DNA from 3 places in the Virgibacillus sp. GM2-2 genome. Region 1 is predicted to be linked to each of the others. Evidence: riboswitches for the same ligand, from Rfam matches in the RefSeq annotation. Region 1 holds a riboswitch; each other region holds the start of a gene.
The links. Region 1 has a riboswitch for cyclic di-GMP ahead of ACY9Z2_RS00445 (chemotaxis protein CheX). Riboswitches for the same ligand answer to the same signal wherever they lie in the genome.
Positions count from the first base shown of each region.

Region 2: it holds a riboswitch for cyclic di-GMP, as region 1 does, so the genes downstream of both, ACY9Z2_RS11300 (competence type IV pilus major pilin ComGC) here and ACY9Z2_RS00445 (chemotaxis protein CheX) in region 1, are expected to answer to the same signal.
Region 3: it holds a riboswitch for cyclic di-GMP, as region 1 does, so the genes downstream of both, ACY9Z2_RS07590 (anti-repressor SinI family protein) here and ACY9Z2_RS00445 (chemotaxis protein CheX) in region 1, are expected to answer to the same signal.

Region 1 is NZ_JBUZWC010000001.1:94,399-105,114, reverse strand. Features, by position in the region: gene ACY9Z2_RS00455 (YitT family protein) at 1-619, opposite strand, end outside; gene ACY9Z2_RS00450 (methyl-accepting chemotaxis protein) at 786-2,576, shown strand; cyclic di-GMP riboswitch class I at 3,163-3,260, shown strand; gene ACY9Z2_RS00445 (chemotaxis protein CheX) at 3,374-3,835, shown strand; gene ACY9Z2_RS00440 (methyl-accepting chemotaxis protein) at 3,882-5,576, shown strand; gene iadA (beta-aspartyl-peptidase) at 5,826-6,974, shown strand; gene ACY9Z2_RS00430 (ROK family protein) at 7,002-7,919, shown strand; gene ACY9Z2_RS00425 (serine hydrolase) at 8,019-9,299, opposite strand; gene yhfZ (GntR family transcriptional regulator YhfZ) at 9,598-10,530, shown strand; gene ACY9Z2_RS00415 (PRD domain-containing protein) at 10,542-10,716, shown strand, end outside.
Region 2 is NZ_JBUZWC010000008.1:65,464-76,179, reverse strand. Features, by position in the region: gene ACY9Z2_RS11320 (hypothetical protein) at 1-120, opposite strand, end outside; gene ACY9Z2_RS11315 (hypothetical protein) at 113-655, opposite strand; gene pilM (type IV pilus biogenesis protein PilM) at 668-1,588, opposite strand; gene ACY9Z2_RS11305 (prepilin peptidase) at 1,604-2,359, opposite strand; gene ACY9Z2_RS11300 (competence type IV pilus major pilin ComGC) at 2,440-2,817, opposite strand; cyclic di-GMP riboswitch class II at 2,855-2,938, opposite strand; gene ACY9Z2_RS11295 (type II secretion system F family protein) at 2,984-4,183, opposite strand; gene ACY9Z2_RS11290 (type IV pilus twitching motility protein PilT) at 4,187-5,227, opposite strand; gene ACY9Z2_RS11285 (GspE/PulE family protein) at 5,238-6,863, opposite strand; gene ACY9Z2_RS11280 (hypothetical protein) at 6,877-7,275, opposite strand; gene ACY9Z2_RS11275 (type II secretion system protein) at 7,268-7,708, opposite strand; gene ACY9Z2_RS11270 (PulJ/GspJ family protein) at 7,771-8,550, shown strand; gene ACY9Z2_RS11265 (metal-dependent hydrolase) at 8,588-9,268, opposite strand; gene ACY9Z2_RS11260 (DUF350 domain-containing protein) at 9,348-9,743, opposite strand; gene ACY9Z2_RS11255 (RNA-guided endonuclease InsQ/TnpB family protein) at 9,900-10,716, opposite strand, start outside.
Region 3 is NZ_JBUZWC010000004.1:225,303-236,018, reverse strand. Features, by position in the region: gene ACY9Z2_RS07620 (IDEAL domain-containing protein) at 1-220, shown strand, start outside; gene ACY9Z2_RS07615 (penicillin-binding transpeptidase domain-containing protein) at 258-2,273, opposite strand; gene ACY9Z2_RS07610 (LCP family glycopolymer transferase) at 2,337-3,281, opposite strand; gene ACY9Z2_RS07605 (class D sortase, LPxTATN-specific) at 3,601-4,218, opposite strand; gene tapA (amyloid fiber anchoring/assembly protein TapA) at 4,526-5,467, shown strand; gene ACY9Z2_RS07595 (LPxTATN C-terminal sorting signal domain) at 5,457-6,062, shown strand; cyclic di-GMP riboswitch class I at 6,187-6,271, shown strand; gene ACY9Z2_RS07590 (anti-repressor SinI family protein) at 6,293-6,433, shown strand; gene ACY9Z2_RS07585 (helix-turn-helix domain-containing protein) at 6,502-6,831, shown strand; gene ACY9Z2_RS07580 (VanZ family protein) at 6,913-7,428, shown strand; gene ACY9Z2_RS07575 (GntR family transcriptional regulator) at 7,465-8,193, opposite strand; gene nagA (N-acetylglucosamine-6-phosphate deacetylase) at 8,327-9,511, shown strand; gene nagB (glucosamine-6-phosphate deaminase) at 9,511-10,242, shown strand; gene ACY9Z2_RS07560 (YigZ family protein) at 10,556-10,716, opposite strand, start outside.

The DNA of each region.
Region 1 (10,716 bases):
CTTCGTCCGGGTGCTTGGAAATAATCATTACGGCGGTTCGTTCATTTGCTCCTTCAACAACGATATCGATGACTTTGGCCCCTACATACACGGAAATCAACGTATACATCGCTTTTTCCTGTCCGATGATAAAAGCTGACCCCGCAATAACGATAATATCGATTACAAGCATTCCTTTTCCAATACTCCATCCTAGAAGTAAATTTGATAATCGTGCTAGAATTGCTGAACCGCCAGAGGTACCTCCTGCACGGAAAATAAGACCAAGTCCCAGACCTACAGTTAAGCCTGCGAAAAGTGCGGCTAGTAATGTATCCTCACTTACTTCCTGTCCGATATCAACAGTAAGATGCAGGAATAGGGATGAGAAAATAATAGAAACAATTGTATACCAAATTACTCGTTTATCGAAAAATTTGTATCCGACAGCTAACAATGCAGTGTTGAAGACGAAATTAACAATTCCTGGAGACCATTCAAATAAATAATAGGTAACAATGGTTATCCCGATGACCCCACCTTCCGAAAGGCGATTGGGTATGACAAAGTAGTTGATTGCAATCGCAAAAATGAGTGATCCAATTATGATTAACAGGATATCTTTTATTGTTTTATTCATAGGGTACCTCCTTCACAGAAATGAATTAACTATAAGTAGTTTATCATGAAAAATCGTCGAGATTCTAATACACAATCTAACGATCAACTAATAATTAAAAAATATTGCAAAAATTTGTTGAAGTTTGTCAACTCTAATCCGATAGTACTAGTAAGGGGGATTAGATATGAAGAAACTACGATTAATTAAGTACAAACTGCCATTATTTATGATGATTTTATTAATCATCCCATTACTACTAGTAGGATATTTTTCGTACCAACAAACAGCAATACTAGAAAAAGCGGTGCTTCAAAAAGAAGATATTGAAGCAATGTCTTCCAAATCGAAAGAAATATTTTCATCTTATGAAAATGGGCTAACGGAAATTACAAAGTCAGCCGAGATGAAACACGATACATACACGTTTGAAGTAGAAGAGACAAAAGAATATGTGAACATGCCAACTGTTAACGATCCTGAGAAAACTACTTTTTATGAATCATACTTGAAAGAAATCTCAAAGGAATACGATGAATACTTACTTAATTTGTATATGGCAACAGACAAGGGTGCCTTTTACTTAAATAACATTCCACCAGAGGAAGTAGATTTAACCAAATATGATCCTAGGACAACGGAATGGTACACAAAAGCAATGGAAGGTAAGGGCGAAGTAATCTGGACACAGCCATATATTGATACTGGTACTGGAAAATCAACGATTACATTAGCGAAAACCATTACAAATGAGGGTGGACAAGTAATTGGTGTAGTTGGAATGGACTTTGAAATGTCAAAGCTTGCGACACTAATACGTAATGATATTTTACAAACTACCTTAATTACCGCGGCGCTCTCTATCCTAATTGGACTTGCAATTGTATTTTTCTTTGTACGAGGTTTTGTCCGAAATATAAGAGAAATCCGCCATGGAATGAAAAAAATAGAAGAAGGCGATCTTACTGGAGAACCAATTGTCATTAAAAGTGGTGATGAGTTAAGTGAACTTGCGCATTCTGTCAATGCGATGAAAGAAAACTTATACGCAATTGTTAATCGGGTTGCGCATGCATCAAAACGTGTTACCGGACAAAGTGTTGAACTTATTCAATCATCCAATGAAGTAAAGGATGGAAGTATGCAAATCGCTTCGACGATGCAAGAGGTATCATCAGGAGCAGAGACGCAGGCGAATAGCGCGACAAATTTAGCCGAACTAATGGAGCAGTTTAATAGTAAAGTAGAACAGGCTTACGCAAATGGTCACGATGCTGCGGCTTCCACAGATAGTGTTCTGGCAATGACTGCAGAAGGTAATGAACTGATGAAAAAATCAGTTACACAAATGCAGGACATTGACCAAATTGTTAGCGCAGCATTAGAAAAGGTTAGAGGTCTAGATTCTCAATCAAAAGAGATTTCTACACTCGTTTCTGTTATTAAAGATGTGGCAGATCAAACAAATCTACTAGCCCTAAACGCTGCAATTGAGGCTGCCCGTGCTGGAGAGCATGGTAAAGGATTTGCGGTAGTGGCGGATGAAGTTCGAAAGCTTGCAGAACAAGTAAGTGATTCTGTCGAGGAAATTACAACGATTGTTAGTAGAATACAATCGGAATCGAATGGCGTTGCGCTGTCGTTGGAAGATGGATATAAAGTGGTTGACGAAGGTTCAAAACAAATCAATGTAACCGGTGAAACGTTTGAAAAAATTAATCAATCCGTAACCGAAGTGGTGGATAAAATACAGACGATCTCCGGTAACCTAAAGGATATCTCAGAAAATAGCGTGCAAATGAGTAAATCTATTGAAGACATTGCCGCTGTGTCTGAGGAAACTGCAGCAGGTGTTGAAGAAGCGGCTGCATCCGCTGAACAATCTAGTAGCTCAATGGAAGAAGTTTCTACTAGCGCAGACGAATTAGCAAAATTAGCAGAACAATTAAATGAGCAGGTTATCCGGTTTAAGCTGTAAGCGAGAGAAAACCCTTGGAATCATTCTTATATGATTCCAAGGGTTTTTTTTATGTGGAGAAGCTGGTTTGGAACTTTCGTTTACTTTTTTTATCTGTGCAGTTGAATTTCAGGTTGATTCACAGGCCGGGTATTCGCTTTGTACATGTGAAACTCAGATTTTCTTTGTTTTGCAACGCTTTCTATTGAAAGGAAAGAGGTAAGCGGACCCGACCCCAGATACCTTATTTGGTCAATAGTTGCCTAAGGGGGTCTGTTCGCGGACACAGGATTCCTTATACGGTTGTAAAGTAGTGTTTTCATCGTGGTTTTATCTAAATAAGGTACTCTGTGTCCGCCTAACCCAATAAACATGCCCAAAAAGTAAAAATAAGGTATCGTGAGTCCGCTACTGAGCAGACTTCGCTCAAGTGAATCTAGGGAGGGTGATTATATCTCGATTTACACTGTCAAAACAATTAATTGGCTAAAATTACCTAACCTCCTAATAAATAAAGCTTAATATTTTGTCTGATCTTGTCGATAAAAGTAGTAGAATTCGTCAAACAAGAAAATATCTAGTATGTCTGAAATCTAAAAAATTATCTACATGATAAAGGCAAACCATTCGAAAGGGTGGGACGCAAAGCTCTAGGGTCTAACGTTTGGGAGTATAAACCTAAATTATGGTCGCCTGGCTACCAATAGTACGATTCTTCATTGTAATTGTTACGTAAAGTCTATTGGCAAATCTATTATTTTTAATAGAGTGGCCAATTTTTTTAATGTACGACATACGGACAAAGGGGTGTAATAACTATGACAATTACAATGGAAGAAAGAAATAGGTCTGTTAAAGAATTATTGAATGGGACGTATGCATCGATTAAAACAGTAGTGCCGATTAATCACGAGATTGCTAAACCGAAATTATTGGATCAACTTTTATACATTCAGTTTGGGGTTTTAATTGGAATTATTGGGGATGTCAAAGGGAAGCTAGTTTTATCAGGCGAAACGACTACTTTCGGTTCAATTGGCCAATCGATGTTTGGTATGCCAATTGGTGAGGAGATGCTTTCTTCTTTTAGTGGTGAGTTAGGTAATATGATAGCAGGTTCATTATCGACAAGCATTGTAAAAGAGGGCATTAATACGGACATTACGTCCCCTACCATTATTGAAGGTAACACCAAATTGTCAGGATTTAAACAAGCAATTCATGTAAATGTGGCGTTTGAACAGACTGGCGACCTTGAAATTTATTTATTGTTGGATTGATTAAAATCATAGCAAAATACTATCTAGAGAATGGAGTACTACATCAATGAAAGATTTATTCAAGTTTAAAAGTATTAGAACAAAAATATTGCTTGGCTTTTCCATTATTATTTTACTAGCAGTTATTCTAGGGGCTTATAATTATATTACATTAAAAAATATACAAAACGACACTGAGGAAATAGTCGATGAGCAGTTACCGCTACTTATATTAGATGAAAAACTCGCGTATAACATGGTCAATCGAACTTCATTACTTCGTGGATTTCTTTTATACGATGACCATGGATATCGAATGTTATTTGAATCTGGGATTGAAGAGAGCATTAAACTAGAAGAGCAGCTTCTTAAATTGAGTGATTCGAAAAAAGTAAGAGAACTTATCGATAAAAAGATAGCGTGGGGAAAGGCTACAGACAAAGTGTTTGCGGCATATGATAGTGGAAACAAAAAAGAAGCAATGAATATACTGTCAACGGAAGTAAAGGCTCTTGAAGACGAAATAATTAAAGGATTTAGGGAGTTAGCTGAAAATAGGGAAGCACAAATTAACGAAGCTGGAAAAGATATTTTGGTAAAAGGGGAAACAAATTCTCTAATTGCTCTAATCGTTTCGGCTCTAGTAATTCTAATTGGTATTGTCATTGCGATTTTAACGTCAAACATGATCACCAAGCCTTTGGTAAACGTAATGAGACGAATGAAGTCAATAGCTAAGGGTGACTTAACAAATAGCGATTTAAAGTCAAATTCAAAGGATGAAATTGGACAACTCGTGGTTGCTACAAATGAAATGACAGGGAATATGCGGGAGTTGCTTACCAAAATCAACAACGTATCCGATTCGGTTACTGGGCAGGGTGAGGAGTTGACACAGTCTGCTAACGAAGTGAAGGAAGGTTCTATGCAAATAGCCACAACCATGCAGGAGTTGGCAACCGGTTCTGAAACACAGGCGAGTAGTGCGAGCGATCTAGCATCCACGATGTTATCATTCACTTCTAAAGTAGAAGAAGCAAATAGTAAAGGTCAACGGATTCAATTGTCATCAGACGAAGTTTTAGGTATGACAACGAAAGGTAGTCAATTGATGGAATCATCAACAAAACAGATGGCGATGATCGATAAAATTGTGCAGGATGCGGTTCAAAAAGTACAAGGATTAGATCAACAATCACAAGAAATCTCGAAGCTTGTATCCGTTATTAAGGATATTGCTGAACAAACAAATTTACTTGCCTTAAATGCAGCAATAGAAGCTGCACGAGCGGGTGAACATGGTAAGGGATTCGCAGTTGTTGCTGATGAAGTTAGAAAGCTTGCAGAACAGGTATCATTATCTGTGACGGATATTACTGGTATAGTTGATACGATACAAAAAGAATCAAGTAACGTGACGGAATCGTTACAGAGCGGTTATGCGGAGGTTGAGATTGGTACGAATCAAATTAAAACTACTGGTCAAACGTTCAACGGTATTAATTCGGCAGTTGTCGAGATGGTAAATAATATTAAAACGATCACAGCTAATTTATCTGACATAGCATCGAATAGTCATAAAATGAGTAGTTCAGTAGAAGAAATTGCCTCTATTTCAGAGGAATCTGCTGCTGGAATAGAACAGACCGCTGCATCATCGCAACAGACAAGCAGTTCAATGGATGAAGTTGCATCAAGTTCTGATCATTTAGCAAAATTAGCCGAAGAACTAAATGGTTTGGTTCGTCAGTTTAAACTTTAGTAGAAATAGTAGAAAAAGATTTGTAAAGCACCCAAGATGTTAGAAATTATCTAACGATCGGGTGCTTTTTTGGAATACAACATAATTGTAAATTGCAACAAATTTCGATAATCTAATTTTACACTGATGGGAAAGTTTTTATGGTTATCAGTATAAGGGCAACTAAGGCTTTCGCCATTAAAGCTTGGCGATAAGCCAAGTTTTCTAAATTATAATTTTTTATAATCGCATAAGGAGGCATGCTCCAAAATGAACACGCTTATTAAAAATGGTGAAATATACAGCCCACATTATATGGGGAAGCTTGATTTATTAATGATTGGCGAAAAAATAATAAAAATAGGCAAACTGGATGAAGAAAAGCTACTTTCTATTGGTTTGGATCTCAATGTTGTTGATGCAGAGGGAAACATAATTACACCTGGTTTTATTGATCCACATGTTCATTTAATTGGCGGAGGTGGTGAAGGAGGATTTTCAACAAGAACTCCTGAACTGCAATTAAGTAACATCGTAAAAGCAGGGATTACAACGGTAGTGGGATGTTTAGGAACAGACGGTACAACCCGTCATATGTCCTCTTTACTGGCTAAAGCAAGGGGATTGGAGGAAGAGGGAATAACCGCTTTTATTTATACTGGAAATTACCATGTTCCGACTCCTACTATTACGTCATCTATTAAAGATGATGTCATACTAATAGATAAAGTGATTGGGGCAGGGGAGATTGCACTCTCCGATTCCAGATCGGCACAACCTTCGATTCATGAAATTGCAAAGTTGGTAGCTGAAGCAAGAGTTGGTGGTTTACTAAGCAATAAAGCAGGAGTTACGCACTTTCATATAGGTCCAGGAAAAGAACGTCTTTCTTTTTTGCATAAGATTCTGGAAGACTATGAAATTCCACCATCCAAAATCTATGCAACACACATTAATAGAAGTAAAGAACTTATGGATGATGCTATTAATTTAGCTAATAAAGGTGCATTTGTTGATATCACCGCTGATGAAGAAACGGTTGATTTAATTACATATTATAAGCAAAACGGCGGGGACATGAATCAGTTGACAATATCTTCTGATGGGAATGGAAGCTTGCCCAAGTTTGACGCTGCGGGAAAACTTGTTGGCTTCGGTGTTGCCAGTCAGCAAACATTGTTTAATCAAGTAACTTCTGCCGTAAAGGATTATCATTTACCGCTTGAAGAGATATTATCACTGGTCACCCGTAATACAGCAAGTGCGTTGTGTTTGGATTCCAAGGGAAAAGTGGAAGAAGGCGCGGATGCTGATGTACTAGTTTTGGCAAAGGATTCGTTAGAGCTTGAACATGTTTTTGCGAAAGGTCGCCACATGGTCAAGGATAAGCATGTGATTGTTAAAGGGACGTTTGAGTAGGGTTTATCTTGAGTGGAGGAAAAATAAATGAACTATGCGGTTGGCGTTGATATAGGGGGAACAAAGATTGCAATTGCAGTTGTAAATCAGAATGGGGAAATTGTAAGTGAATCTACTATTCCAACTGATCTATCTATTTCTCCAGAAGAAATGATAGCAAGTATATGTAAGGAAATAAAGAAAGTGATAAGGGATGGCGAAATTGGTGATGACGCAATAATCGGAATTGGTATTGGGGCACCTGGTCCATTGGATAGCGAGCGTGGAATCGTTCTATCACCACCCAATCTTTCAAATTGGAAAAATGTCCCGATACAGCAATTAGTTGAACAATCATTTTCCGTACCTGTTCGTTTAGAAAATGATGCAGATGTAGCGGCACTTGGAGAAAGATGGATTGGTGCAGCTAACGGATGTGATAATTTTGTTTACATTACAGTTGGCACAGGAATTGGGGCAGGAGTTTTTATTAACGGAAAGCTGTTTAGAGGTGTAAGCGGAAATGCCGGAGAAATCGGTCACACTGTAGTCGATCCTTCTTTTGGAAAATGTACGTGCGGTCAATACGGTTGCTTGGGTTTAATAGCATCTGGTAAAGCAATTGAAAAACGTGGTAAAGAGATTATTGGGAAGGATGTATCTGTAAAACAAGTATTTGCTCTTTATGAAGATGGCCATTCTGAAATAGTAGATATGGTGAACCATGTGTTTCAAGTCCTAGGAATCGCCTGTGTCTCCGTAATCAATACATTTGATCCGAGCAAAATTGTAATTGGTGGAGGTGTATCTATGGTAGGTGACTCCCTCTTTCAGTCACTATCAACCTATGTCGGTACTAACGCATTAAATCTAGCAGGCAGACGAACGGAAATCACTCCAGCTCAATTAGGTGAGAAAGTCGGAGTTGTTGGAGCCGCGGGGTTATTTATGGATATTATATATTAAGATAGGAATGTGATTGCTGTGATTGTTATTGGTATTAAAAAGTGGACAAGGTGCCTCATATGGCACCTTGAATATTGATAAAGTCAGTAATCTAGTTGCCTATCTATTCATAGATTGGTATACAATATCGGCTATATCTGCAGATAAACTACCTGTACTATAATACGAGCCACTCTCTAGTTGACCGTTGTTTTGTTTATTCGTTAGGACAATGATTTGTAGGTTGTATTCGGGATCAACTATTACTTGTGTTCCAGTAAAGCCTGTATGACCAAAAGCTTGGTTTGAGTGAAAATCTCCCATGTACCATGATTTATTCAATTCCCATCCATAACCTTGGCCGTATCGCTGTGGTTGTGTAAATGTATCGATTACTTCTGGATCAAACAATTTAACTTTTCCGTAGCTACCTCCATTTAGCATAGTCTGACCGATAATGGCCAAATCACGTGCAGTTGAAAATAGCCCAGCATGACCTGCGACACCGTTATTCGCATAAAAACTATTCCCGTCGCTGACCTCTCCGATTATTGTGTAATCTCTCCATCCTTTAAACATATCTGGATCCTCTTCCACATAGTATCCGAAATTTGGGTCATCAATCATTTTATATTCAAATGGATTACCCCAAGAAGTGGCAGCAATTCTCTTTTTCAAATCTGCTGGTGGTGTGAACATGGTATCCTTCATTTTCAATGGTTCATAGATGTTTTCCTCTAAATAGTCATCTAATCGCTGATCGGTTACTTTTTCAATTATGAAGCCCAATGTCATAAAGCTGAAATCACTATAACGACGATCTGTCCCGGTTTCGTATTCTAATGGAAGTTTATTGATGTAATCTAAGACCTCAGATGAGTTACTAGCGTACAAGTAGGTTGGTTCCCATGGTGTTAGTCCGGAAGTATGTGTCAACAAATCTGCAATGGTCACTTCTTCTTTACCGTTTTGAGCAAATTCGGGGATATATTTTATTACTTTATCGTTAACTGAAATCTTGCCTTCACTGACTAGCTTCATTATTCCTTGGGTAGTTCCCATAACCTTAGTGACTGAGGCTAAATCAAAGATTGTCTTAGCCTTCATTTTTCGTGGATGATCTAGTAGCTGCCCCATGTCATATTTATACGCGTAACCATATGCGCTCTCTTTTATTATTTTGTTATCTTTGGCAACTAGGACGACTGCTCCAGGGGTAATTCCTTTTGTTATAGCTTCCGATACTACCTTATCAATCTCAGCTAATTTTTCCTTATCCATTCCGACTGCTTCAGGGCTACCGTGACTGAGTTTAACTTTGGCAAAAACAGTACTTGTTGCTAGGAAAGTCATGCCAAAAGTCAAGCACACTACTAACATAATAGAAAATAGCTTCTTCATCCTTTTTTCCTCCTCTTAGTTTAGCGTTGTTACCTGAGGTCAGACACCAACCTTTCTGCAAAATAATGTAATAAAATTCAGAAGTATATAATAACTATTAATATACAATATAATGTATATTGTTTTTTATCTCAATGCGACTTATTGAGGATATTTTCGACTATATCCGACAAATGGATAGATTTAGAGATAGTAAAATGTTAATTACTTATAAATATTCAGAAAAGACTTGTCAAATTTTGTTGAAAGCACTATACTTTCAATATACTGAATACTGTATATTAAGAAGGAGTCAATTATGAGTAGAATATGGAACAGTTTATTTTCAAAAAATGGATTAGCGGCAAAAGAGATTGCAATGAAATTAGTTCATATAAACGAAGGGGAGCGAATACCTAGAGTAGATGATTTAGTAGAGGAACTATCGTTAGGTCGTGGAACAGTTCAAGGTGCGTTGAAGGTGCTTGAAAATCTACATGCTGTAAAGCTTGAGTCAAAAGGGCACTTAGGTACATTTCTAAGCTATAAGGATATTCCAGTATTAAAAGAAATTGCTGGTATTGGAGCATTAATGGGTGCAATGCCGTTACCGTATTCTACCCAGTATGAAGGATTAGCAACTGCACTCATGGAGACATCAGAAAATATGATTAATCGTATTAATTTAGCATATATGCGAGGTTCAAAAAATAGATTGGAAGCTCTAAAGTCCCGTAGATACGATTTTATCATTATGTCACAGTTGGCGGCAGAAGAAGAGATACAAACGGATGATAATTTAGTAATTGCTCAAAATTTTGGACCTAAGACGTATGTTTCAGCCCATCAAATATTTTTTTCTGACCCAGATAACCACTACATAAAAGATGGGATGCGCGTTGGAATTGACCATACGTCCATTGATCAATCTAAAATTACACTTTTAGAGTGTGAAGGTAAAGATGTGGAGTTAGTACCGGTCAATTATATGCAACTTTTTGATTATTTACTGAATGGAACATTGGATGCCGCTGTCTGGAATTCGGACGAAAATAGGGCGAAGCGTGCATTTAAGGTAGGTGATTTTTATTCGGAGGAAGCAAAAAGAATTGCGGAGAAGGCATCAACTGCAGTAATCGTAATTGAAAAAGATCGAATAGAAGAATTAGAGCAGATATCCCAATTTGATAAGGGGAAAATTGTGTCCATTCAACAGCTTGTGGTAGATAAAAAGAAGCTGCCACATTACTAGGAGGATAATGTATGAATAGTCGTGAGCTTGAAAGCAGACTTCAAATTTTATTGGAGCAACAGGTAATTACGCTTCATGCGTCTAATGTCACAAAACTTGCATTTGAGAAGCTGTTAAATGATTTAGTTGTTAAGGAAGTGGAACAAGCTGAAATGCTGTTCACGCATTTGCCTACTGCCCTATCAC
Region 2 (10,716 bases), on a different contig from region 1:
AGCTAGCTCCGCTTGCATCGGTTTGATCAGTATCGTATAGGAAATAAAGTAAATAAGAGCACTCGTTACAATTAGCCCAAGTATGCCGTATAACTTTGTTTTAGTTAATGGTTTATTCATTGTTCCCAAGCTCCTTCATCAAAATTTCCTGATTAACAGTGATAGTTATGATGGCCTGGTACGTTGATTCATTCAATGAAATAGAGGTTAATTCTGCTCCCTGAATATAAGATTGTTGAAACAACGCTTTTACATATGCAGCAACATCCGTTAACGTCTTGAATTGCGCTTCCATAACGATATCATTCGTTTCCGTTACCTCATACGAGACAAACTGTTCTACATTAGGGAGTAACTCCTGTATATTACGATAGAGTTTTACATTAGGGACAGTCATTGATTTAATTATGTTAACGTCCGAAATCAATTGTTTCTTCAGCTGCTCATCAACTAGCTTTTCCTGATTTTCCTTAAGTGTATTTTCCAATTGTTCCAACTTGGATGATTGTTGTTCAATCTTAGTATCGTAATGATGTTGTTGAAACAAAATGATGCCTACAACAATTAACAGTAAGATGAAAAAAGCTGTCCCAAGCTTTATAAAGGGGGCGTATTTATTCGGTTGTTTCTCTAGCAGATTGATTTCTGTATTCATTACTATTCCCCTTTACGCCTCTTGTTTTAGAGCAAGGCCAAGTACATCAATAAATCGGATATCCGTTTCTTGGTTTTCATTTAACTCATCAATTAAAACAACAGGGATCGATACACGAGATTCCATTTCATTTTTGACCAGATCTAAAAAAGGAAAATCACCAGATATCAATAACTTAGTGATACTTGAAGCTCCATTCGTTATGTTGAACTGGTAAAAATCGATTATTCGATTAATCTCAATGATTTGCTCGTTAATTAGCTCGATAGCAAGCTGTTCATCAATCTTTTCTTTGGTAGTTTCCAAACTTCTATATCGTGTAAATATGGCTTTATGTTTATTAAAAGCTGTCAAAATCAACGAATCAACATTCCAATGAATCAGTAACACATCATCATTTTTATTTTTTTCATGAAGATAATAATAACGGTAAATGGATAACGACGTAAGATCAGCCGCCTCAACCTTTAACCCCGCATCATGAAAAACGGAAACAAATTCGTTAAGTTTCTCTTTTGGATAAGCAAATAATAAAACGGTTTGTTCTTCTTTATTGGTGTCTAGTATTTCTATATCGATTGCTGGATTACCAAACGGAAGGTGAAAGCTATTTCCTATTTGCGTTTTTATATACCCTTTTACCTCTTCTCCTGAAAGTGCTACAGGCACATTCAACTCACGAATGACAACTGTATCATCTGGAACACAAAAAAAAAGTTTTTTTCGCTTCCATTTTTGTTTATGTACAAGTTGATTAATGATTTCAAGTAAAGCTGCTCTATTCATAATTTTTCCGTCTTTTACTGTACCTAGTGGTAATTCTACTTCGCCTTGTTCAACAAGACCATCTAATGATGCGTTTTTATGGTACGAGTAACGCAAAACACGATTAGTGATTACAATGTTTACTCTACCATTTACTCCGATTGCCATCTGCTCTACACCTACTTACAGTAAAAATTTTGTATACCAATCAATAATAGCAGGGCCATAAAAGTAGGAAATGATGCTCGCAACCACAATGTATGGTCCAAAAGGTATTGGCTGTTTCCGATCGACCACCATACATAATAGCAACACAGTACCTACGATAGCCCCGATGATTGTTGAAAGGAAAAATACCAATAAAATTCCTTTTAAACCTAACACGATCCCTAGAACACCGAACAACTTCATGTCTCCTGCGCCCATACCACCTTTACTTATGATGATGATTAATGCAGTAATTCCAAGTCCTGCAACTGCTCCTGTTAGCGAAGTAAACCATGGATCAAGCGGTTGTACTATGCGCAAAACGATAAATATCGGTAAAAAGAAAAGAAGTATCTTGTTCGGTATTAACATATATTTTATATCGGCTACAAAGATAATCATTAGCATGGAAATGAGCATGAATGCGGTGACTAATTCGAGCTCAGTTCCAATTCTAAGATAGGATAGAGTAAATAATAAACCAGTAGCCAACTCACCGATAGGATAAATAATGGAAATTGGTGATTTACAATGCCGACATTTTCCTCCCTGTAAGACATATGACAATACAGGAATCAGTTCGTACCATGCAAGCGAATTCTTACACCTTGGACAGCATGAACGTTCATTGGCAAAAGGTTGTTTTAATGGTAACCGTAACCCAACTACATTAAAAAAAGATCCAAAGATTAATCCAAGGATAAAAAATATGATTGATAGTGCAATTTCCATTGTGTTTCCCCTTAACTATGTATAATGGAAGAAAACGCCTTGCAACAAATGATGCAAGGCGTTGAAAATATAATTGAAATTTATTCTTCTTCCTCTTCAGGTTCTTCTGGGTTAGAAGTATCCGTACCACCGAATACCCATTCATTTCCTACTTTGGCTACAGTGTCACTTTCTGAAAAACCTTCTGGTACATTTTCTAAATATCCATCATCTACAAGGTCTTTAATAGAATATTCATCTTTACCTTTATCACCAGCTGCTACATTTGCTAATCTAGCGGCATTTTCAATTAGCTCTTGACTAGCAGTATCAGCTTTTGTCTCTGCATCATCGATAATTCCACCTATCGTCGGAACCGCAATTGCCACAACAATTGCCAAAATCGCAATAACCGCTAAAAGTTCAACTAATGTAAAACCTTTCTCTCTCTTTAACATTTTCTTTAATCGTTCGACCATGTTGACCCCACCTTTTTATAGATCGATTATTCCATAGACCCAGTTGGTCGGTTGCACTACTGACTCCAGATTATCTCAGTGCCCATTCTATCGATAATCTATCATTGTCTCCTACTTTCGTCTTATAGTCTATTATAGTTTACAATCTGACAAATATCTACCAGTTTTACTGAAAATTTTCAAAAAGTGAAAACATTGGTATGACTACTGCCATGATAATACTTCCGACCATTACTGTTAATACAATTATCATTAATGGCTCTATTAAAACTTTAATTCTATTAGACAGTTGTTCTACTTCTTCCTCGTAGAACTCAGCGGCTTTCATTAACATATGGTCTAATGTCCCTGTCTTTTCACCGATTTGAATCATCTGTACGACCAATGCTGGAAAAGCCCAGTGATTCTTCATTGGATTCGTTAATGATTCACCAACTTCTAATGACTGCCTTGATTTCGCTAACGCGGACTGTATAACGCGATTTGCTACTACTCGTTCGGTTATTTCGACAGATCGAATAATTGGGACAGAGCTATTAAATAAGGTGCTAAGTGTCTGCAACATTCGAACCAATACACCTTTATGGACTAATACACCTACAAACGGAAACCTCATTTTAATTACATCCATCCGATAGATGAAACTGTCAAACTGCATAAAATATTTATACAATAAGGCTCCCATGGCAATAAGGAGAAAAAGGATCCACCAATAAGTTCCAACTAGTTGACTTAATGTAATGATAAATTGTGTGTAAGGTGGAATATCTTCCCCAAAAGACTGGAACATACTAACAAACCTTGGAACGATAAAAATGAGTAAAAATGCACTTAAGAATATAGTAATGATTCCAACTACACTTGGGTAAAGCAATGCAGAAACTACCTTTTGTTTATTCCGATATTCTTTTTCATAGTAATCTGCCATTTCGTTTAAAATTTCGTCTAGCTTACCACTAACCTCACCTGCATGAATCATATTCACTAATAGAGAAGGAAAGACTTTTGGGTGTCGCTCAGCTGCCACTGAAAGGGATTGACCATTCTCTAACTGCTTGTCTATATCGGATAACGCTTGACGTAAGGCATAATTATCGGTTTGTTTTACCATCGTTTTTGTAGCATCTGAAATAGAAATCCCTGCACGGATTAGCGTTGAATATTGTCGTAAAAATACTACAAAATCCTTATTTTTTACTTTTTTATTTAATATAATGTCTTTATTCCATGGTTTTGTTTCAGAAATATCAAAAATAATATACCCTTCGCGTTCAAGCGATTTAATCGCTTCTTCTCTTGTGTCTGCCTCCACTTTACCGCTAATTTTCTGCCCTGATATTCTTTTACCAGAATATTGAAAGTTCATCTTTTACAAATTCCTTTCTTGTATAAAAGGAGCAATTGTATCATACGAAACTCGGTCTTCTTGTAATAACCGCCTAAGATCCATTTCAAGTGTATGCATTCCATATTCTTTTGACGTTTGCAATACATTCTGAACCTGATGTAACTTCTCATTTCGAATCAAGTTTTTTACTGCAGAATTGTTTACTAACACTTCTGTCGCTACAACGCGGTCTGTCTGATCCTTCGTAATCAACAACCGCTGCGAAATAACTGCTCTTAAGATAGACGATAACTGTATCTGAATCTGAGCTTGTTGGTTTGATGGAAAGACATCAATAATTCGTTCAATAGTTGAAACAGCATCCGTCGTATGAAGTGTTCCGAGCACTAAGTGGCCAGTTTCTGCAGCTGTAATTGCTGTCGAGATTGTTTCTAAATCACGCATTTCCCCGACTAAAATGACATCTGGATCTTGACGTAAGCTTGAGCGCAGTCCATTCGCAAAACTATTGGTATCAAATCCTAACTCCCTTTGGTCAATGACACATTTGTCATGATTATGCATGTATTCAATTGGATCTTCCAGTGTAATAATGTGTTTTCGCATGGTTCGATTCATATAATCAATCATTGCAGCAAGGGTTGTGCTTTTTCCACTTCCAGTTGGGCCGGTTACTAGAATCAAACCTTGTGGATGTTCAACTAACTGTTTTACAACCTGTGGTAAATATAATTCCTCAATTGATGGAACTGTTCTCGGAACTAACCGAATCGCTAATGAAAGCTGTCCACGCTGGTAAAAAGTATTGATACGAAAACGGGAAACACCATTAATTCCATATGTAAAATCCAAATCTCGATTTTCGTCTAGCTGTTTCCAATGTTTTTCAGATATAACTTCTTTTACAATTTGATACGTATCCTCGGGTCTTAATACGTCAAATTCCTGTATTTCTAAATTTCCATTAATCCGGAAAATTGGTGGTTTTCCGATCGTAAGATGAACATCCGAAGCCTTTTTATTGTATGCTACCGTTAACCAATGATCAAAGTGTTGACGCATATAATCCCCCCTAGATGTTAATAGATACCTGCAGGATCTCTTCCATAGTGGTTAACCCTTTTTTAATTTTGGCTAGTCCATCTTGTAACAATACAGCATTGTTTTGTTCCTTTAAATATGCTCGAACCTGTGACAGCGACTGATTATTCAATAGCATATTTTTAATTGTCTCATTAATCACGACTACTTCTTGAACCGCTATCCTTCCACGATAACCTTGTTGATGACAGCTATTACAACCTCTACCATAATGTAATTTTTCCACCGTCATCCCATTTTTACGGAATAAATCTTGTTCCATTTCGGTCGGTTGACGTTCCGTTCTGCAGTCACGACATATTTTTCTAACTAGTCGTTGAGCAACTATTCCATTTAACGAGTTGACTACCAGATATGGCTCAATTCCCATATCTATTAATCTAGGTACCGTATCAACTGCACTGTTAGTATGTAATGTACTAAACACCAAATGTCCAGTCATTGACGCGCGAATTGCTATTTCAGCCGTTTCTTGATCTCGTATCTCACCAATCATGATGATGTTCGGATCCTGTCGTAGAATGGATCGTAGTCCAGTAGCAAAATCCAATCCTATTTTACTATTAACTTGAACCTGGTTAATTCCTTCTAGTTGGAATTCAACCGGATCTTCAATAGTTAAGATATTTACATTTTCCTTATTTAAGTGATTAATCGATGCATATAATGTAGATGATTTACCTGATCCAGTTGGGCCAGTTAACAGAATAAGCCCTGATGGCTGTTCAATTAAGTTTAAGTAGCGTCTGTAATTTTCTTCTGAAAAATTTAATTCACTTAATTGCATTAATGCATTTTTTAAATCTAATATACGAATTACTACTTTTTCACCATAAACCGTAGGCAAACAAGAAATACGCAAATCAACTGGAGTTACTCCTACAGTTGTTTTAATTCTCCCATCCTGTGGTAGCCTTGTTTCGGTGATATTCAAATCGGCCAATATTTTTATCCGAGCAATCAACGAGTTTTGTAAATGCTTTTGTAGTACTTTTTCTGTCTGCAATCTACCATCGATTCGATAACGAATAAGAATATTTGTCTCCTGTGGGTCAATATGAATATCACTTGCTTTAAGCTGTACACCGGTGTTTAAAAGTTGATCCAATATTCGTATTACAGGGGCTTCTGCCTTATCTGTTGTTTGTTTTGTATTATCGTCTAGTTCCCCTTTGAAATAATACTTGTTAATCGCATAAAGAATATCGTCCTTAGCTGCAATTACCGGTGAAATACTGTGTCCTGTAGCCATTTCTAAATCATCGATTACGTAATAATCCATTGGATCTTTCATTGCAATGATTAACTCATTATCTTGGATTTTCAAAGGCATAATATTACTTTTTTGTGCAACTTCCTTTGTTACATACCCTAATACATTTTCATCAATTGGATAGTTATACAAAGAAACATGTGGTATTCCAAGCTGGAATTCCAGGACCTCAATTAATTGACGCTCTGTAATATACCCGCGTTCTAACAATGCATCTCCAAGCTTTTGGTTGTTCCCTTTATTCTGGAGCGTTTCATTAATCTGTTCATTCGTTACAAGGTTTGCCTCTTGTAATAAATCGCCTAGTCGTTTACGTGTAATCATCGTGAAACCCCATTTATGGTAAATTTATCGTTAATGTATCATTGATTGTCTTAATTTCGTCAAACGCTATTCCAGTACTTTCTATTTTTATAATTATTGTTTCGTCATCTTCTGTTATAGTTTTTTTCTGTAGCTTGAATGAATGATTTTCATCAAGCGTAACATTCAAGTCAAAATCTTTTAAAAATTCCTCGATTGGTTCTTCATTTGTGAAATTATCCACTTGGCTTCGATAATACTCGATTCCCATTTCGGCAATAAGCCGTGCATCAATCGTATGCTCGACAGTTTGTACCTGCTTAGCAGTATTTGTTAGCTGAAAAAATAGAGTCATAACAAATAAAAGAAGTAATGTAATAATCATCAACGTAAGGACAAGAGCAGCTCCACGTTCGTTTTTGAAGCTATTCATTGGAATCACCTTGTAGGTATGTATACGTTTCATTTGTGTTTCCTTCCGCTGATGTAACGTTGATGTTTGCTCGATATAAATTAAGTTCTTTTTCTTTAGTTGACTGGCAAACAAATACGGAAGTCGAATATACTATTCCGTTCAGTGAGTACGTCGGAAGTTCACCAGATACTGTATACCTTCCATCCTCACATTCCGGAATAGATTTTCCGATTAAATTAGAAACAATTGATTCTTCTTGTTTAACATCATAAACAGCCTGTTCTAATAAATTTCCTGCTGTCAGTTCTTGTTCAGAGTTATTATTCCATGCCAAAATTTGCGGGAATATTGGAAGAAAAACGACAATAACCATTCCCAAAATCGCAATTGATGCTATAATTTCAATAAGAGTAAAACCGTTACTAGTTGACTTGGAATAATTATTAATCAAGAAAACTCTCTCCTACACCGTGACTTTTCACCTATTATATCATGTAATTGGATGTGTGAAAGATGAAATTCAGACAATTAAAAAATGAAAATGGGATTACGTTAATAGAATTACTAGCAGCAATCAGTCTTTTTGCTATCTTACTAGTTTTATCGTCAACTTTAATCGTTCAATTAGCGGAAAGTGAAGAAAAAACAAGTGATTCTATTTCGTTGCAGCAAGAAACGAATGTGTTGATGGCTGAGATACGGAGTCAATATTATGATGGGGAGTCAGCTATTTGTTTTAAGGAAAGCAATAAATTAATAAACAAAGTAGAAACCATGTTTATAAATGGTGAGCGCAAATTATCAATTATTGATGGATGTGTAAGCGGGGTAAACTCAAATGAGATACTCTCCATTCAGTTAACCACAAAGACAGAAGAAGAGAGTTTTTTTATTGAAACGACCTTATCTACGAAAGAAGATTACGTTCTAAATTTAGAAGAGAATCCTGAGAACTTCGCCTTAGGGGATATGAATGAGAATTGTGTTTTTAATGGAAATACGAAGTTTAATGATACCTTACTAAAAAACAAAAAAAATGAAGAATGCCAAAATGAATATCTTGTCAAAGGAAGTGCTGCATTTCTAGATGACTTGACCATTAAAAATAAGGTTAAAGTTACGGTTGAAGGAAACTTTTATATATTTGGGACACTGGATTTTAAAGGTTCCAAGGGGGCACTATGTATTAAAAAAGAAATTAAGACTAAGAATGCAGTAAAAGAATATTCTATTCGGGAAAACGCAAAAAGTTGTTTTGAACCTTCTGGTTATGATATTTATGTATTGAAATAAAATAAGTGTGTGAGAATTTTTCCTCACACACTTATTTTTATACGTCTAAAATTTCTCCAACCTGCATTACCTTACCTTTTCCTGTCTTTACTTTCGAAACAAATTCTTCCGGATTTTGTTCAATGACAGGAAACGTATTGTAATGTACGGGAACTACCGTTTTTGCTTTAATCCAATCCGCTGCAATCAATGCGTCTTCTGGTCCCATTGTAAAATTGTCACCAATTGGGACAAATGCCACATCAATATCATTCAATTCACCAATTAATTTTAAATCGGAGAATAAGCCAGTGTCTCCAACATGATAGATCGTTTTATTGTTAATTGTCAGTAGAATACCAGCGGGCATTCCAGTATAAATCATTGTTCCGTCATCTTCTGTATATGCAGAGCCATGAAAAGCTTGCGTGAATTTAACCTTACCGAAATCAAATTCATGTGCGCCTCCAATATGCATCGGATGCGTATTCAATCCTTTTGAACCAAGATAGCCTGCAAGTTCGTTTGGAGCAACGACCAATGCGTCATTATTCTTAGCTATTTGAAACGTGTCACCTACATGGTCATTATGTCCATGTGTAAGTAGAATAACATCTGCTTTAACTGTGCTAGGATCTAAATCACACGACTCGTTTCCTGTAATAAATGGATCGATTAAAATCGTATGCGTATCTGTTTCAACCTTCACTACTGAATGTCCATGATAAGATAGTTTCAACTTAACCTCTCCTTACAAAATAGTATAAAATTAGTCACTTACATCATATACCCAACTTAGCACATGTTCATGCATCTAATTACGTAATGGAAGCTCCGATTACTAAACCTAAGCCAATTGATACACCGATCGATAAAACTCCTACAGCAATATTATTGTTTTTAAGTTGTTCCTCCACGGAGAATTTTCTAGTAAACAAATCAAACAGTAAGTAGGCAATCATCTGAAGCACTACACCATAGATACCCCAAATTAAGGTTTCAACTATTTCTGAGCTATGATAAATTGCGAATGCTAAGATAATACAAATCCCGATAACCTTTCCAGCGATTGACAATGCTACCGCGACATTTCCTTCATGCACAGCATCCAAATCTTTGTATTTGCGAGTTAATAATTCAAAGATAAATAAACCGATTAAAACAATAACTACTGAAATTGCAAAATAAACAAACGTTGCTACATATGGACCCATCTTTCCACTCTGCTACTCAAAATATGGACAAGCATACCCATATCGAGATAGTTCCTTCCTCAACGTGCCCTGTTTCGCAAGTGCTACTCCAGTTGGTATGACACTCCAAAGGCGTTAATTCCCGACTAGCCATCGGTACATATATAAGTGCTATTGTTAGTTAGCGATCTTATATTCTTTGGCACTTTTGAGATTCAAACTCGCGTTAAAATCTCTATCAATTGATGTTCCACAATTAACACAATGAAAAACTCTATCAGATAATTTTAGGTTAGCATTTCTATCTCCACAATCGGAGCATAACTTAGAAGATGGATAGAATGTATCTACAAATCTAAGCTCAATGCTTTTGTTGAAAAGTTTGCTTTCGAGTAAAACTCTAAACTGATAAAATTTTTGTTGTGATATTGATTTTGATAGATGCCTATTCTTCATCATACTTTTAATATTCAAATCTTCCATTGTAACAAAGCTTGGATTTCGCTCTGCAATTTCAGAAGATACTTTATTAATGTAATCCATACGAATATTAGAAAGTCTTTGATGAACTTTTTGTACCGATAGCACTTGCTTCTGGATATTTTGCCTAGCAGCAGATCCCTCCTTTTTGTTTTTAGATTTTTTATGACCTTCGTATTTTCTCGAAAGCCTTCTTTGTTCTCTTCTTAATTTCTTTTCTAGTTTTTTTACTCTAGATGTTTTATTGATATTAGGATAGGTGAAACCATCACTTGTTATGGCAAAATGTTTAATTCCTAAATCAATTCCAATACCATCGGTATTGGAAATATCCGTTGGTGTTTTACTCACACAGTTCATGATCACAGATACATAGTACCTATTGGCTTTTTGACTAATGGTACCACTAATAACTGTTTTGTCGATTGGGATATAGCCTTTTTCTTTTAACTGAACCCAACCAAAAGTAGGGATTTTTATTCTATGTCTCGCTATTATCCAATCACCTTTGTTG
Region 3 (10,716 bases), on a different contig from region 1:
CATGAGTGAACTCGTTTCCATTCCTGACTTTTTATTGCAACTCAATGAAATTGTAAAACCGTACTATAGAGACGATACGAAAGAGGATGAAAGCCACGTAAAAAATGAAAACGCTCTCATTATTGGTGAATTGGAATATGAAAACATAATGCGTTTAATCGATAAAGCACTTGATAAACGCGATAAAGAGGAATTTGATAGGCTAGTTAAATTGCTATAAACAAACAAGCTACTCCATTTTTTGGAGTAGCTTGTTTTTATTGCTTATATTCACTCAATATATTCGTAACTTTTTCTACAGCAAAGGCACTTCCACCCTTATCTTCCGTATGCTCGATCATCATGGCAATTAAAATATCTTGTGATTCAGTAGGATAAGCAACGAACCAGCCGTTTTCTTGACCATCTTCAACGTCTTTTGATTTTTTCAACTCAGCAGTACCAGTTTTACCGGAAATAGGAAAATCAGCTTCTTGTGCACCATTCGCAGTTCCTTTTGGGGATGTTACTACTTTACGTAATGTCTCCCGAATAATGGCAGCTTGGTCTTCCGTTATTAAATTTTCTTTCCAAACCTGAGCCGTTTTTTCATCCTTCAACAAGATTGGTTTAATCATATTACCACCATTCAATAGTGGTGTGTATGTTGTTGCCAAGTGAAGTGCGCTAATTTGCATTTCACCTTGACCATAGCCGGAATTGGCTAATAAAACTTTATCATCTAATTTTCCGTCATTAGAAATGGTTGATGTTTCGATTGGATAGGCGAATGGAATTTCTTCTCCAAATCCAAACTTTTGAAGACCGTTAACAAAGGTTTTACCACCCATTTCTAATGTCTGCATAGCAAAGTAAATGTTGTCTGATCGAATTAAAGCGTCCGCTAGATCAACCGGTCCATCTGATTCAGAAACTCGTCGGATTTCATAATTTCCAAAACCTTCGGCTGGCTTCCATGTTAGTCCATTTATTTCAATTCCCTTATTTGGATCAATGGCACCGCTTTGCAATCCAATAGCAGCAGTGACTGGCTTAATCACAGAACCAGGTACAAACGTAGCCGAAAATTTATTTATTAGCGGTAATCCCGGTTGTTCCTGTAATGCTTTCAGTCTTGCTTGAGAGATACCATATACAAATTCGTTCGGATCAAAGGAAGGACTACTTACTAATGCAAGTGCCTCACCAGTTTTTGGATTTATAGCGGCAGTTGTTCCGGATTCACCGTCATACGATTGGTATATATTTTTCTGTAGTTCAGCATCAATTGTTAGTACGATGTTTTCCCCATCTTTGACTGGCTTTTCTGCCAAAATAGTACTTTCTTGGTCTTCCTGTTCTATAATAATCTTTACCCCTTCTTGACCACGGAGTTTCTTATCGAAAAACTTTTCGATTCCTCGTTTGCCAATCATGTCATTTGCGGAGTACGTACCATCTTTATTTTTTTCCAGTTCCTCAGCAGTAATTTTACCAATGTACCCAACTAGATGGGCAGCAGCTTCTCCATAAGGATATACACGGCCGGTTACTTCTTTACCAGCGACTGCTCCAGTTGCCCATAACTTCTCTAACTTATCACTAGTGGTTGGAAGTTTCGTAATTGGTACAAATAAATTTGGTTCTACCCAATCCGCACTTAACTTATCGTTGATTGTTTCTACATCCATCTCTAGAATATTTGCAATTTCTTGTTTAGTAGATTCACCAGCTAGCTTCTCAGGTATAATCCCAATTTCGTATACAATATCATTAATGGCGAGTGGATTTCGGTTGCGGTCAAGTATCTCACCGCGTCTTGGCTGTTCTGTTTCAATTGCGATGTCTCCACCATCTTTTAGCTCAGGGAAAATAAATCCTGGATTCCACTTCACATACCAATTTTTATTTTCTTCCTCACCTTGTTGTACAAGCTGTGCTTTATATTCAAATTTTATTGGTCCTGCGATTGTTTTCATCTCAACCATAAATGGATAGGTAGCTTCCCCTTTTTCAAGAGCCTTTTCTACCTCTTTTTCGTTTAACTTTTCATACGAAATGTTTAAATCCGTTACTTCTATATCTTCATAGATTTTAGTGAATCGATCTACTGCTTCTTCTGGAGGATACGTAGACTTTGCTTTTTTTGTAAGCATGTCATACATTTTGGAAAAATCTTTGTCTTGCCAGTTACTAACGTATTTCTCAAACCGATCGTTCGGTGAAACTTCCTCATTCGAACAAGCTACTAAAGCTATACATAATACTATCGCTAGAAATAATAACTTCTTCATACTACCCCCACCTTATATATAGATAGAAGTCATTCTAGTGACAGAATGACTTCTTTTAGTTTGTTACTTTGCTTCCATATGCTCTTTAATTACTTGAGAGATTCGATTAAATTCTTCTTCCGGAACAACGTAGTAATAAATGCCATTTATAGTTTGGCCTTCTCCACTTATTTTAAGTGTCTTAATATTACTTCTTGTTTCTCGGTAATCGGTAAATAACGTTTGGATTTTATCCATATTCAAGTTGGTTGTTACGTTGTCTCCAAGAACATTTAAGATATCGCCAAATTTCGTAATACTAGAGAAACTTGCTGCTTTATCCATGGCTGCTTTTATGACAGCACGTTGACGTTCAGTTCGACCAAAGTCACCACGTGGGTCTCCCTTTCGCATCCGGATATATTTAAGCGCTTCTTCGCCATTTAAATGAATGGATCCCGTTGGAAAGTGTTCTCCACCTTGTGAAAAGGGATCGTCATTTGTGACTGTTACGCCCCCGATTGCATCAATTCCTTGCTTAAATCCTTCCATGTTTACTTTTATATAAAAATGAATAGGAATATCAAACGTGTTCTCCACTGTTTTAACGGATAAATCAACCCCACCAAAAGCATATGCATGATTAATTTTATCCATACCAACCGTTGGAATATTTACATACGTGTCACGAGGAATACTTAGCATAATCATTTTATTTGTAACCGGATTTAGTGACATTAGTATCATCGTATCAGATCGACCTACATCATTTTCCCGTTGGTCGACTCCAAGCAATAATATGTTAATAGATTTTTCGTTTTGAACAATCGATTCAAGTTCTTTTTGTCGCTCTGGATCTTTATCGCGTGAAAGTGGATCATGCATGGTCGCCACCGTGTCTTCCACTTTGTCATATAAATAGTAAAAATACGTTCCTCCAGCTAAAATCAGTAATAAAACGATTCCACCAACCCAATATGGCCATTTTCGTTTTTTCTTTGTTTGACGTTTTTCAGTTCTAGTAACCAATATAATTCTCCTCTAATAATCCTTTAATAAGCTTGACTTTTTAGTTAATAAACGGCGTAATCTAGTAGTACTAAACGTGGACACTTTCATTACACTGATTGGAAAAGATTGAATCTTTTAGGTATCAGTATAAATGCAAATAAGGCTTTCGCCATTAGAGCTTAGCGCCAAGTTTTCTAATCATTGCAAAATAGTCAATACATGGTTAAATTATAACGAATTGAATTGGTTACGTCTATCAATTTTAGTAATATTATACTAGAATTTGTATTTGTTTTACGAAAAATGTCAATAAATATCTCGTCCATAATTTTGCACTTTATTCGACAGTTTCAATCGGAAGAGCAGTTATTATATACCGTTCCGGTGCATCTCCGATAAATGAAAATGGATAACAGGTTGTAAGGGTTAAAACTTCTTTTGGTGCAGTAGAAGCAATGACCGTTCGATCATCCGCATCAACAATTTCCGTTTCTGTTATGGCATAAGAAAATTCGCCATATGGTAATCGAATAGTTAAAGTATCTCCGAGTTGCAATTCTCCCATATTGCGAAAAACTGTATCTCGATGTCCCGATAGTACAATTTGATCATTTTCAAGCGGATATGCTGTACCTTTATAATGGCCGACACCCTTTGCAAGTTCATCTTCATCCGTTCCTTCTACAATTGGTAACTCCGCATCCAGTCTTTCTATGTAAAGGATTCCGACAGTATCACCAGTTTGAGGAGTAAAGACCTTTTTTTGTATTGGTTTCTTTTTATCTTGATCGTCCACCGTTTCTTCCGCAGTTGGTAGTTGCTTGTTGTTTGCTAACAAAGCATGGGCTTCAGCAAGACTATCCTTTTGTGCAGATTCTGTATGAAACCATTGGTAGGAACCGATACTTAAGAAAACTATGCCAATCAATAGAAGAGTAATTGCTACTTTTTTCATTATCTCACCTCGAAATGTGATGCACTTATTATACATCGCATTGTTCGTTATAAAAAATATAAAAAGCTAAGTAAAATGAAGTAAATGCGTAAAAACAGAAGTAAATTGTTCGTTATAACGTTTATTTAAGTAAATACAAAGGTTTTGGAACTTGGCATATTGAATTATAATCAAATTAACGTTCTTAATAACAAACACACTGAACCTTAAAACGAACATATGCTTACCTTCAATATTAAGTATGTTCTTATTTACAATATATGAATACATTGCAAGGAAAATTTGATTTGTAAAGAGGTGAACTTTTGTGCGCAGTAAGCGGGTTAGAAAATTTCGATCAAAGTACTATTTGATTATTAATGCTGTAAAAGTAGCGTTCATTTGGTATATGATCATTCTTTCAGCAGTCTTTTTTACGTCAGATACACGGGCTTATTTTAATGATGTTGTGATGGTTCAAGGAAAAATTACTGTTGGTGAATGGGATGATGAACAACCACCAGAAGATACATGGGATAAGAGTTCTTTGGAATTTGCAGAAAGTAAAGACAGACAGGTTGAAACATGTGGACCAACTCAAGAAATCAAAGTTGAGTTAAAAAATGTTGGTGATAGGGATATGGAAGGTCCTAGTACGTATGAAGTTTGGTATTCCGAGGATGGAAATCCTAAGGAGGAAAAGGGAGGAATAAAATTAGATCTTCCTGAAGGTCAGGGAGTTATTGAGGCTCTAGATAGTGGGGATTCTACCATACTTTCTTATGAAACATCAAAGCTTGGGAATTATAAATTTAAAGCATATCAACGTCCAGGGCATCCAGGGCCAGATAATGGTAATAATGAAAATAAAGACGTAAATCCTTGGAGTGAAACAATTGAAGTAGTGAAGAAGGGAGATTGTACGAATCAGGAGAATACCTCTGAAACTGTGAAAGATAATAGTACCGAAAAATCTGGAAATGAGAACGAGAAAAAGAGCAAAGAGAATTCCTCAAAAAATAATGAAGGAACCAAAGAAGAACAGGAAACTTTAACTGAACCACCTTTAGAAGAAGAGCCACAACCTGAACAAACAGAAGAAACTTCAGAAACAAATCAGGAACCAAAAGAGACTGAACAAGTACCACCAGAAACAAAACAACCAAACGAATCGAAACCAAAAGAAGAGCAGAAAAAGATAGAAACAAAAGCAGTTAAAGAGGAAGTCCCTGACTCTGAAGTAAATGAGGGTGATACAGATGAATCATAAACGTCGTTGGTATACACTTATATTCTCTTTCATTTTGGTTACGACGATATTTTTTATACCAATTGCATCGGTATCTGCTACAAGTGGAGAGGTAGCTATCGACGGAATGCCAAACGATATACTTTTTAATGTGGAAAACTTGAAACCTGGAGACTGGGTAACGAAGACATATTCGGTCACTAATAATGGAGAAACAAGTGCTGAATATGGTATGAGCAGTGCGTTCTTAAGCGGTTCTGAAAAATTTTATAATCAACTGTTGTTGAAAGTTGAATTAGACGATCAGGTGTTATACGAAGGAAAACTACGTGAATTCACAGAACTGGAAATGCGGACAATCGAAGCAAGCGAAGTGGATGAACTAGATTTTAGAGTAGATATTCCTGAAAGTTTAGGTAATGAATATCAGGCATTGAAGGCTGAATTTCAATTACGTCTTTACACAACAGGCGCTGCAACTGCTGCAAGTGGAGGGTTTGGTAACACTTTGCCGGATACAGCAAGTTCAATGTTTACGTATCTATTAATTGGAATTGTGCTAATTACAATAAGTGGTATCACGCTATTGAGTTATCGAAGGAAACGGTTGGAATAGCGCTCAAAGGACATATTTTTCATAAATTCTAATTATTCTTTACAAAACTAGTAGCAATATGACAAAACAAGACACCCTATAATTGGGAAGCATATAGTACAATAGTAGTAGTAAAAATTGTTTCCTCAGAAAAGGGCAAACTTATTGAAAAGTAAGGGCGCAAAATCACAGGTCTACGGCGTTAATGCTACGGCGGCTGGGTTACCTGGAACACTAAATGGGGGCTAACAATGATAAAAATAGTGAAGCAGACAGGTCTTGATAGCGAATGGGTTAAGTTGTTACAGGAGGCAAAAAAGATTGGAATAACAACAGAGGAGGTTAGGTCGTTTTTAAGCGAGTCAAAAAAAGATGAAACTATTAATCATTAAAGTTGTGCTTTATATAGAACCACACACTTTTTTGTGATATACTTTCACTAAAGGTAGGTGTGTGTCTCTTGATCGGTGAAAAAATAAAACAACTGCGCCAAGATAAAAATATGTCTATATCTGAACTTGCGGAAAAAGCTGGAGTGGCTAAGTCATATCTAAGCTCAATAGAACGGAATCTCCAGTCGAACCCATCGATCCAGTTTATTGAAAAAGTCGGTGCTGTATTAGGTGTCACTGTTAACGATATACTACGTGATGATCAAACTACTAATATAGATGAACAATTGGATGACGAGTGGTTAAAAATTGTGCAAGAAGCAATGGAATCAGGGGTATCAAAGGAACAGTTTAAAGAATATCTTGAATTCAATAAATGGAGAAAAAAACAAGAATAACTGAATTTTTGTCTTGACCGTAGAGCTGAATTGGCATACGGTTTTTTCATGCACAAAATTAGTAAGGTGAGGGAATTTTTCATGAAAAAGTATACATACTGGTTACTTCCAATTGCATGGATGGGTGTCATTTTTTATTCTTCTGCGACACCATATCAAGAACAGGATATCAAACCATTTTTATCGGAATATCTTAATTTTTCGTTTCTGACTCCTTTTGTTGACAACATTGTATTTACCTATCATCAATCCGAAGTAAGTGTCGCGGCTTTAGGCATTGAGGGATTCGTAGAGTTTTTTGTGAGAAAAGGTGCGCATGTCACGGTCTATTTTATTCTCATGTGCTTATTTTATGTTGCCTGTAAAAAAACGCTACGAATTTCATTTAAAGCAAGTCTAGGCGCTTCGTATATCTTAACAAGTTTTTATGCGATATCAGATGAAATCCATCAAGGTTTTACGCAAAATCGGACTCCTTACATTGGTGATGTTGGACTTGATATGTTTGGTGCATTCCTTGCATGGCTTCTTATCTTCGGATGGGTTACGTATCGACATAAGAATAAAGGTTGGACAAGATATCGTCCAATTTCATAATTATCCACCGACACATATCGGTGGATAAGCCTTGCATCATCTACGCATCTGCAGCTTGAATTTATATTTATCTGCTCGGTAAGCAGATTTTACATATTCTAGCGGAGTGCCATTTTCATCATCAAGATAACTTGTACGTTGCATTAACAAAATAGGATCGCCTTCATTTACATGAAGGTGTTCTATTTCAAATGCATTTGCTAATGCTGACTCGATTAGTTGATCACCATAACCAATTGAGAGATTTAGTTTTGATTCGATATAATCATAGAACGATTCTTCAATATTTTTTGCTGTCAATCCCCCAACGATTTGTTGCGGTGTATATATGGTTTCCACTGCGACAGGGGATTCGTTGGCATATCTGATACGTTTAATCTCGTAAACTTTTTCACCAATTTTCAATTGTAAGATATTAGCAATTCGTTCACTTGCTTCTAGTAGTTGAAAACTAATTAATTGATTGGACGGTGTTAATCCTCTTTCTCGCATATCCTCGCTAAAGCCTGTTAACCCTTGCAAATCCTGTTCGAACTTTTTTTCAGAAACAAATGTGCCACGCCCTTTTTGACGATAAAGCAATCCTTCAGAAGCAAGGTTGGTAATAGCTTGTCTAACCGTCATACGACTAATATTATACCGTTCTGCATACTCCCGTTCTGATGGTAACAACTCACCCGGCTTTAATTCTTCTGTTTGAATAAGTAATCGTATTTTCTCTTCAAGTTGATAATAGATTGGTAAAGGCGAATTTTTGTTAATCATGTGTATCTCCTTCCGAACCTGTAAATTATATTGATTTTAACAAACATGCTTAGGGTTGTATACACATACCTTAATGTATAGACAACTATATGTTTGTGTGCTAACGTAACAGAATAGAAAGGATTGACTGGTGATGAATAAAGCTGAACTATTAATCATTCATAATGCGACCCTATACATGGAAACAACGATAATTGAACAAGGTTGTTTGGTAGTGAAAAATTCAAAAATCCGTGCAATCTATCAAAAGGATGAAACTCCAGAAGTTTTCCCACAAAATGCAGTAGTCATTGATGGAAAGGGAAAAAACTTGCTTCCAGGCTTTATCGATGGACATATTCACGGAGCTAACGGTGCTGATGTGATGGATGCGACAGAGGTTGCTCTCGATACGATTGCTGAAGTTTTACCTAAAGAGGGGACGACTAGCTTTTTAGCCACAACGATTACCCAACCAAAAGAATCAATTGAGGCTGTACTTGAGAATGTCTCTAACTATACAAATAAACCGGGTTTTGCTGAAGTGGTAGGAATCCATTTAGAAGGACCGTTTATCGAAGAAAGTAAAGCAGGTGCACAACCAGTTCACCATATTTTACGACCAAATTGTAATCTTTTTCAGGAATGGCAAAAGTTATCAAACAATAAAATTAAGACCATTACAATGGCGCCTGAGCACGATTTAGATGGTGCTTTTATAAAAGCAGCAAAACAGGCAGAAGTAAATGTTTCAGCCGGTCACACCGATTGCAATTTTGCTACGATGAAACAGGCAATTGAGTATGGTGTAGATCAAGTTACACATTTATGCAATGCCATGTCCGGAATCCATCATCGTGACATTGGGGTTGTAGGGTCGGTATTCCAATTAAAGGAATTACGTGCTGAATTAATTGCAGATGGAATCCATGTTTCAATGGAGATGCTTCAACTTATTTATGATAATGTAGGCAGTGAACGATTGATTCTTATAACGGATGCAATGCGTGCAAAGTGCTTACAAGCTGGTAACTACGAGCTAGGTGGGCAAGAAGTTACTGTGTCAGAGGACCGGGCATTATTAAACAATGGAACATTAGCTGGAAGCATCTTAAAAATGGTCGATGGTGTCAAAAACATGCTTCAACTGACAGGAGTAACGCTAACGGATGTGATTACGATGGCTTCTATTAATCCAGCAAAACAGATTGGAATTTTCGATAGAAAAGGAAGTATTGCAGTTGGAAAGGACGCCGATCTGTTATTAATAGACGATTCATTAAACATTTCTTATACCATTTGCCGTGGAACTATTGCGTACAAGGAGGTTTCAGCCTAGTGAAAATAATCAGGGTCAACGATTACGTGAAAATGAGTGAAATGGCTTGTAATATCCTAATAACAAAAATGAATCAGTTGAAAAATCCTGTACTAGGCTTAGCAACTGGCTCGACCCCTGAAGGACTATATAAAAAATTGATCCATGCATATAATCTTGGAAATCTATCATTTAAACAAACAACAACATTTAATCTCGACGAATATATCGGATTACCAAAAACAGATCCAAATAGCTATCATTTTTATATGCACGAGCATTTTTTTCAACATATTGATATTGAAAGTAAAAATGTACATGTTCCGAATGGGAATACAAGTAATATAAAAAAAGAGTGTACCGATTATGAAACGCTTATCCGTGAAAATGGTCATATTGATGTACAAATTTTAGGGCTTGGTACAAATGGACATATTGGATTTAATGAGCCAGGCACATCCTTTAGCAGTAGAACGCATATCGTAAAACTAGCTGAATCAACACGTAGGGCAAATGCTAGATTTTTTTCCAGTATCGATGAAGTACCACAAGAAGCAATCACGATGGGCATTGATACAATTATGAAAAGCAAGGAAATTATTGTTCTTGTATCAGGAGAAAGAAAAGCGGATGCAATGCATTCTTTCATCAACGAAGAAATACAGGAAAGTTTTCCTGCATCTATACTACAGAGGCATCCCCACGTAACCGTTGTTGCTGATGAAATGGCATTAACGAAAATAAAGGTATAAATGCGATGTATTTCATCTGTCATAGTTAGGCTAGAGACTACTCAGTAGCGGACACAGACGCCTTTATTTTTACTTTTCACCCCTATTTTTGGAGTTAAGAGGACTCAGGATTCGTTATTTAGCTAAAAACTGGATAAATCGGGCTTATTTTACTAAATACCGCATCCTGTGTCCGCTTACAGGCGCAATTGGCTCAATTTTGCTCGAATAAGGTACCTGACGTCCGTTCATTTCAATTTGTCGACTCGTAACCTTACCTTCATTACTCAGGAACAAATTTTATAAAGAGAGTCATTACCTCTTCTACTGGTTTTTAGTGTACATCTATCTCAACGTATTTATAGTCATTTTCCTCTAATTTCGCCTGATCGCTTGTTAAATCAATGACCCAAGTCTTGAATTCTTCTACTCTTTCTGTTTTTACATACATATGAAAAATTACTTGGTCAAGGTAATCGATTTTGGCTAAAACGT